2 regions of the Rhodoferax sp. SPJ4 genome follow, and region 1 is predicted to be linked to the other one. Evidence: riboswitches for the same ligand, from Rfam matches in the RefSeq annotation. Region 1 holds a riboswitch; the other holds the start of a gene.
The links. A riboswitch is a leader RNA that binds a small molecule or an ion and turns the genes downstream of it on or off. The one in region 1 is predicted to bind S-adenosylhomocysteine.
Positions count from the first base shown of each region.

Region 2: it holds a riboswitch for S-adenosylhomocysteine, as region 1 does, so the genes downstream of both, ahcY (adenosylhomocysteinase) here and metH (methionine synthase) in region 1, are expected to answer to the same signal.

Region 1 covers NZ_JBYZMN010000003.1:337,831-341,229, reverse strand. Annotated here, with positions in the region: gene metH (methionine synthase) at 1-1,499, opposite strand, end outside; S-adenosyl-L-homocysteine riboswitch at 1,554-1,636, opposite strand; gene AC4BAR_RS12775 (cyclic nucleotide-binding domain-containing protein) at 1,667-2,263, shown strand; gene AC4BAR_RS12770 (homocysteine S-methyltransferase family protein) at 2,280-3,362, opposite strand.
Region 2 covers NZ_JBYZMN010000001.1:149,292-152,690, reverse strand. Annotated here, with positions in the region: gene AC4BAR_RS00700 (TlyA family RNA methyltransferase) at 1-629, opposite strand, end outside; gene ahcY (adenosylhomocysteinase) at 777-2,213, opposite strand; S-adenosyl-L-homocysteine riboswitch at 2,287-2,376, opposite strand; gene AC4BAR_RS00690 (group I truncated hemoglobin) at 2,438-2,797, opposite strand; gene AC4BAR_RS00685 (winged helix-turn-helix domain-containing tetratricopeptide repeat protein) at 2,956-3,399, shown strand, end outside.

The sequences.
Region 1 (3,399 bases):
TGCATCTCGCCGGCCACGTACTGCATCTCCTCCAAGCTGGGCGTGATCAGGCCGGAGAGCCCGACGATGTCGGCCCCCTCGACCTTGGCGCGGGCCAGGATCTCGTGGCAGGGCACCATCACGCCCATGTTCACCACCTCGAAGTTGTTGCACTGGAGCACCACGGTGACGATGTTCTTGCCGATGTCGTGCACATCGCCCTTCACCGTGGCGATGATGATCTTGCCCTTGGGTTTCACATCCCCACCGGCCGCTTCCATCAGCAGCTTTTCGGCCTCGATGTAGGGCAGCAGGTGGGCCACCGCCTGCTTCATCACGCGAGCGCTTTTGACCACCTGGGGCAAGAACATCTTGCCCTGGCCGAACAGGTCGCCGACCACGTTCATGCCGTCCATCAGCGGGCCTTCGATCACATGCAGCGGCCGACCACCCTTGGCCAGAATAGCCTGGTAGGCCTCTTCGGTGTCCGGCACGATGTGGTCGGTGATACCGTGCACCAGCGCATGGCTCAACCGCTGGCCCACGGTGGTGCCCACGCGCCATTCGTTCTTCTTGCTCTCGTCCTTGGCACCGCTCTTGGCGCTGTCGGCAATTTCCACCAACCGCTCCCCCGAGTCGGCACGGCGGTTCAGCACCACGTCCTCGACCCGCTCGCGCAATGTGGGCTCCAGTTCGTCGTACACGCCCACCATGCCGGCGTTGACGATGCCCATGTCCATGCCCGCCTGGATGGCGTGGTACAGGAACACCGTGTGGATGGCTTCGCGCACCGGGTCGTTGCCACGGAAGGAAAAGCTCACGTTGGACACACCGCCGCTGACCTTGGCGCCCGGCAGATTGGCCTTGATCCAGCGCGTGGCCTCGATGAAGTCCACCGCGTAGTTGTTGTGTTCCTCGATGCCGGTGGCAATGGCAAAGATGTTGGGGTCGAAGATGATGTCTTCGGGCGGAAAGTCCACCTCGTCCACCAGCACCCGGTAGGCGCGTTCGCAGATTTCAATTTTTCGCTGGTAGGTGTCGGCCTGGCCCAGCTCGTCAAAGGCCATCACCACCGCAGCCGCGCCGTAGCGCTTGACCAGCGTGGCCTGGCGCTTGAACTCCTCCAGGCCCTCTTTCATGCTGATGGAGTTGACGATGCCCTTGCCCTGCACACAGCGCAGGCCGGCCTCGATGACGCTCCACTTGGAGCTGTCGATCATGATGGGCACGCGGGCGATGTCGGGCTCGCTGGCGATCAGGTTCAGAAACCGCACCATCGCGGCCTGGCTGTCGAGCATGGCCTCGTCCATGTTGATGTCGATGACCTGGGCGCCGTTTTCCACCTGCTGGCGGGCCACCGCCAGCGCCTGCTCGAAGTCGCCGTTGAGGACCATCCGCGCAAAGGCTTTGGAGCCGGTGACGTTGGTGCGCTCGCCGATGTTGACAAAGGTGGCGCTGGGGGCCGTGCCCTCGGCGGCGGCCACGCCAATGGCCACCGGTTCCAGGCCCGACAACAGCATGGGCGGCACAAAAGAAGGGGAAACAGACACGGTCATCACTCACCTGGTTGGGGCAACAGGCGAGCGTCGTTGGCAGAATGGGCAGGTTCAAGCCTGACGAAACGCATGGTGGTTTCGCTGCAACGCTCCTTGAACCGAGTGTCATTTTAATCGATCATGCCTGTCTGATGCCCTTCAAGCTGTTCCAGCGCACCCCCAAGTCCCCTCCGCCCACCGAGGCCCAGCGCCATCGCTTGAAGGCGCTGGAGGGCTCGTCCACGGCCGAATTGGCGGTGGATTTGCTGCGTGCGCCCACCGCGCTGATGCAGCTCAGCCGCGAGGAATCGCGGGTGGTGGTGAGCTATATGCTGCCCATGCGGATTGCCGAGGGCAACACCTTCATTCACCAGGGCGACCGCAGCACCGACTTCATGGTGCTGGTGCTGGAGGGCGAGGTGACGGTGGAAACCATTGTGGTCAGTCGCACCACCCCCACCACCGTCAATGTGCTGGGGCCGGGCCACCTGATCGGTGAGATGGGCCTGCTGGACGGGGAGATGCGCTCGGCCTCGTGCACCGCCAGCAGCTCGCTGGTTTGCGCCATCCTGACCCGCCACGCGCTGCGCTCGCTGATGGAGCAAGAACCGGCCATCAGCGCGAAATTGCTGCTGGCGGTGGCCATCCGCCTGGGCCAGCGGCTGCGCGACACCAGCGACAAGCTCAACCGCTATGTGATGCTCACCCGCACCATGCAGCAGGAGATCGACCGGGTGTTGCCCAGCTGATCTGCCTGCGGGGCGCTCAGGCGTCCTGCGGCTCTTTGTAGAAAAAGCCGCGCTGTACCGAGCGGGCCTTCTGTGGCGCCACCGCCTGGCCGATGGCTCCGATGTGCTCCGGCGTGGTGCCGCAGCAGCCCCCCACGATGTTGACCAGGCCTTCGGCCGCGAACTCTTGCAGCAGGCGCGAGGTCACGTCGGGGGTTTCGTCAAAGCCGGTGTCGCTCATCGGGTTGGGCAGGCCGGCGTTGGGGTAGCAGCTGATGAAGGTGTCGGGCGCGGCCTTGGCCAGCTCCTGGATGTAGGGCCGCATCAGCGCCGCACCCAAGGCGCAGTTCAGGCCCACCGCCAGCGGGCGGGCGTGGCGCACGCTGTGCCAGAAAGCGGTGACGGTCTGGCCGCTGAGGATGCGGCCGGAGGCGTCGGTCACGGTACCGCTGATGATCAGCGGCAGCCGCTCGCCGGTGTTGGCAAAAAACTCCTCGATGGCGAACAGCGCGGCCTTGGCGTTCAGGGTGTCGAAAATGGTTTCCACCAGCAGCACGTCGCTGCCGCCCTCCACCAGCGCCTCGACCTGCTCGTAATAAGCCGCGCGCAGCTCCTCGAAATTGACGTTGCGCGCGCCGGGGTCGTTCACGTCGGGGCTGATGCTGGCGGTCTTGGGCGTGGGGCCCAGGGCGCCGGCCACAAAGCGCGGCTTGTCCGGCGTGCTGTATTTGTCGCAGGCGGCGCGGGCCAGCTGGGCCGACACGAGATTCATCTCGCGGGCCAGACCGGCCATGTCGTAGTCGGCCTGGGCGACGGTGGTGGCGCCGAAGGTGTTGGTCTCGATCAGGTCGGCGCCGGCGGCCAGGTAGCGCTCGTGGATGTCGCGGATCACGTCGGGCCGGGTCAGGCTCAGCAGTTCGTTGTTGCCCTTGACGTCGCGGTGGAAGTCGGTGAACCGCTCGCCCTGCGCGCCCGGGCCGGTGTAGCCGGCGCCGCGGTACTGGGCCTCTCCCAGCTTGAAGCGCTGGATCATCGTGCCCATGGCGCCGTCGAGGATGGCGATGCGCTCGCCGAGGATGGCGGGCAGTTGCTGGGCACGGGTGTAGTGGAGCGGCTTCATGCCCCGATTGTAGAAAGCCCCCGGTTTGGGCCGACAA
Region 2 (3,399 bases), on a different contig from region 1:
GCACGGGCCCGCTCGGCACGCTGGGCCTTGAAGGCCTCGACCTCGTGCTCCTTGGCGTCGTCGCTGTCGTTGTAATCGTCGTCCACCACGCCGCCGTTGCGCATCCAGGCATAGGGCGCCTGTGGCAGGGTGGCGTTGTCTTCGACGTCCTCGACCCGTTCGGACAGCGCCTCCTCGCAGGCCTCGACCAGCGCCTCGGCGCTCAGCGCGCGGGCGTTGACGCCCTCGACGCAGACCACCCGGGCGTCCTGGCGCATCCGTTCGTGCAGCTGGCCATGGCCGACATCGACACCGATGACCTGGGCCGCGCCGGCCTGCAGCAGGCAGTCGGTGAAACCACCGGTGCTCTGCCCCACGTCCAGGCAGCGCTGCCCCGCCGGATCCAGACCCAGGCTGCGCAGCGCACCTTCGAGCTTGAGCCCGCCGCGCGACACATAGCGGGCCTCGGCCAGGTCCAGCAATTCGATCTCGGCCGCCGCCGGCACCTCGTCGCCGTTCTTCGCCACCTTTTTCCAGGGCGCCACGCCCGCCGCACCGGCGCGCCACTGCACCCCCGCGGCAATCAGCCGCTGGGCTTGCGAACGGGACGAGGCCAGGCCGCGCTCCACGAGGAGTTGGTCAATGCGCATTCAGTTTTCTTCCGACGGCCTCAAGGCGCGTAGCGAGCGGGTGCAGGGCAAGGCGCGGGAGGCGCCGTGAACCGGAGCGACCTTGAGGGTCGTGAGGATTCACGGACGGACCCGCAACGCGGTCATGCGGCCGCGCAGTAGCGCCGCTCAATAACGGTAGGTGTTGGCTTTGTAGGGGCCGGCTTTGCTCACACCGATGTAAGCCGCCTGCTCGTCGGTGAGTTCGCTCAACATCGCGCCCACCTTCTTCAGGTGCAGCCGCGCCACCTTCTCGTCCAGGTGCTTGGGCAGCACGTACACCTTGCCCACTTCGTAGTCGGCCTGCTTGGTGAACAGCTCGATCTGCGCAATGGTCTGGTTGGCGAAGCTGGACGACATCACAAAGCTGGGGTGGCCAGTGCCGCAGCCCAGGTTCACCAGCCGGCCCTTGGCCAGCAGGATGATGCGCTTGCCGTCGGGGAAGATCACATGGTCGACCTGGGGCTTGATCTCTTCCCAGGTGCACTTTTCCAGCGAAGCGACATCGATCTCGTTGTCGAAATGGCCGATGTTGCAGACGATGGCCTGGTCTTTCATCTTGGCCATGTGGTCGTAGGTGATGACGTTTTTGTTGCCGGTGGCCGACACGAAGATGTCGCATTTGTCGGCGGCGTAGTCCATGGTCACGACCTTGTAGCCTTCCATCGCGGCCTGCAGCGCGTTGATGGGGTCGATCTCGGTCACCCAGACCTGGGCCGACAGCGCGCGCAGGGCCTGGGCCGAGCCCTTGCCCACGTCGCCGTAGCCGGCCACCACGGCCACCTTGCCGGCGATCATCACGTCGGTGGCGCGCTTGACCGCGTCGACCAGCGATTCGCGGCAACCGTAGAGGTTGTCGAACTTGCTCTTGGTCACCGAGTCGTTGACGTTGATGGCGCGCAGTGCCAGCGTGCCCTTGACGCTCATTTCGTTGAGGCGCAGCACACCGGTGGTGGTTTCTTCGGTCACGCCGATGATGTTCTTCAGGCGGCGGCTGTACCAGCTGCCGTCTTCGGCCAGCTTGGCCTTGATGCTGTTGAACAAACAGATTTCTTCTTCGCTGCCGGGCTTGGCCAGCACCGAGATGTCTTGCTCGGCCTTGGTGCCCAGGTGCATAAGCAGCGTGGCGTCACCACCGTCGTCCAGAATCATGTTCGGGCCTTCTTCGGGCGTGCCCTTGGCGCCGGGGAACTCAAAAATGTTGTGGGTGAATTTCCAGTAGTCGTCCAGGTTTTCGCCCTTGTAGGCGAACACCGGCGTGCCATTGGCCACCAGTGCGGCGGCGGCGTGGTCTTGCGTGGAAAAGATGTTGCACGAGGCCCAGCGGACCTGGGCACCCAGGGCCTGCAGCGTTTCCACCAGCACGGCGGTCTGGATGGTCATGTGCAGCGAGCCGGTGATGCGCGCGCCCTTGAGCGGTTGGGCGGCGGCGAATTCCTCGCGGATGGCCATCAGACCGGGCATTTCGGTCTCGGCGATCTTGATTTCCTTGCGGCCCCAGTCGGCCAGGCCGATGTCGGCGATGTAGGCGTCGGTCAACAGGTTGGGGGCGATGCGTGCGTTCATGGGTCAGCTCCAAAACAGGTTTCGAAAAAACCACGGGCTGCGCACAAGGGGTGAAAAAGCCCATCACACAGACCGTGGATGAGCGTCGTTGCCTGGGGTGGCCGGGGCCACCGATTCGAGCCTCGCGCCGGGCTGGGCCGACGCTGCAACGCTCCTCGAATGGCCATGATTATACGGAGTCGTGCGCCAGCGCGCCGTGAACAAGCGCACGACCGCCGGCTTCTTCAGCCGCGGATGATGTGGCCCTTGAGGCTGTAGAGAATGGCCACCACCTCGTTCTTGGTGGCGTCGTCCAGCCGGTTCTTGGCCATCGCGCCGAGGATGTCGTCCATCGCCGCCAGGTACTCCTGCTCGCTGATGTTCATGCCTTTGTGGGCGCTGGCCATGTCCTTGCCGGTGTAGGGCTGGGACGCCCCGGCGCCGGCAGCAAAGAACTCGCGGGCCATGCGCTTGGCATGTTCCAGGTCTTTGATAGCCTCGAAGCGGGTCTTGATCAGGGGGTTGCTCAGGTGGGCCGCCATGGCATCGTCCACAAGGCGGGCAATGCCGGCGGCCTCACCGAGGCGCTGGTACAGGGAGGTCATGGCAAATCCTTTCAGGGGAGAACACCGGCCGCTCACACCGACCGGCCTGACGCCCACGATAGGCCGCCGCCGCGGCGAAGTCCTGCGGAACCGATGGAGAAGCGGTGGGGATCTCGTGGAGGATTGATGGCCGCCAGCCCGCTTCGTATGATGGCCCGATGGCTGACGACCGCCACCTGTTGCGCTTCGGGGATTGCGTGCTGGACCTGGCGCTGTTCACGCTGCGGCGTGGCGGCCAGCCGGTGCCCCTGGAGCCCCAGGTCTTCCGGCTGCTGACCTACCTGGCCGAACACCGCGACCGGGTGGTGCCACGGGACGAGTTGCTGGACCGCCTGTGGGCCGGCAAGGTGGTCAGCGAATCGGCGCTGAGCAGCTGCATCAAGGCCGCCCGCCAGGCGGTGGGTGACGATGGCCAGACCCAGGCCTGCATCGCCACCGTGCAGCGCCGCGGCTACCGTTTCGTGGCGCCGCTGGTGGCCACGCCCGCGCCGGCCAACAGCGTCTGGACCGACACCGCCCCCGTGCCACCGGCCGGGCCGCTCGCCCGGTCGCGCCCCCGGGTGGCGGTGATGCCCTTCACCGACCTGTCCGCCCCGCAGGTG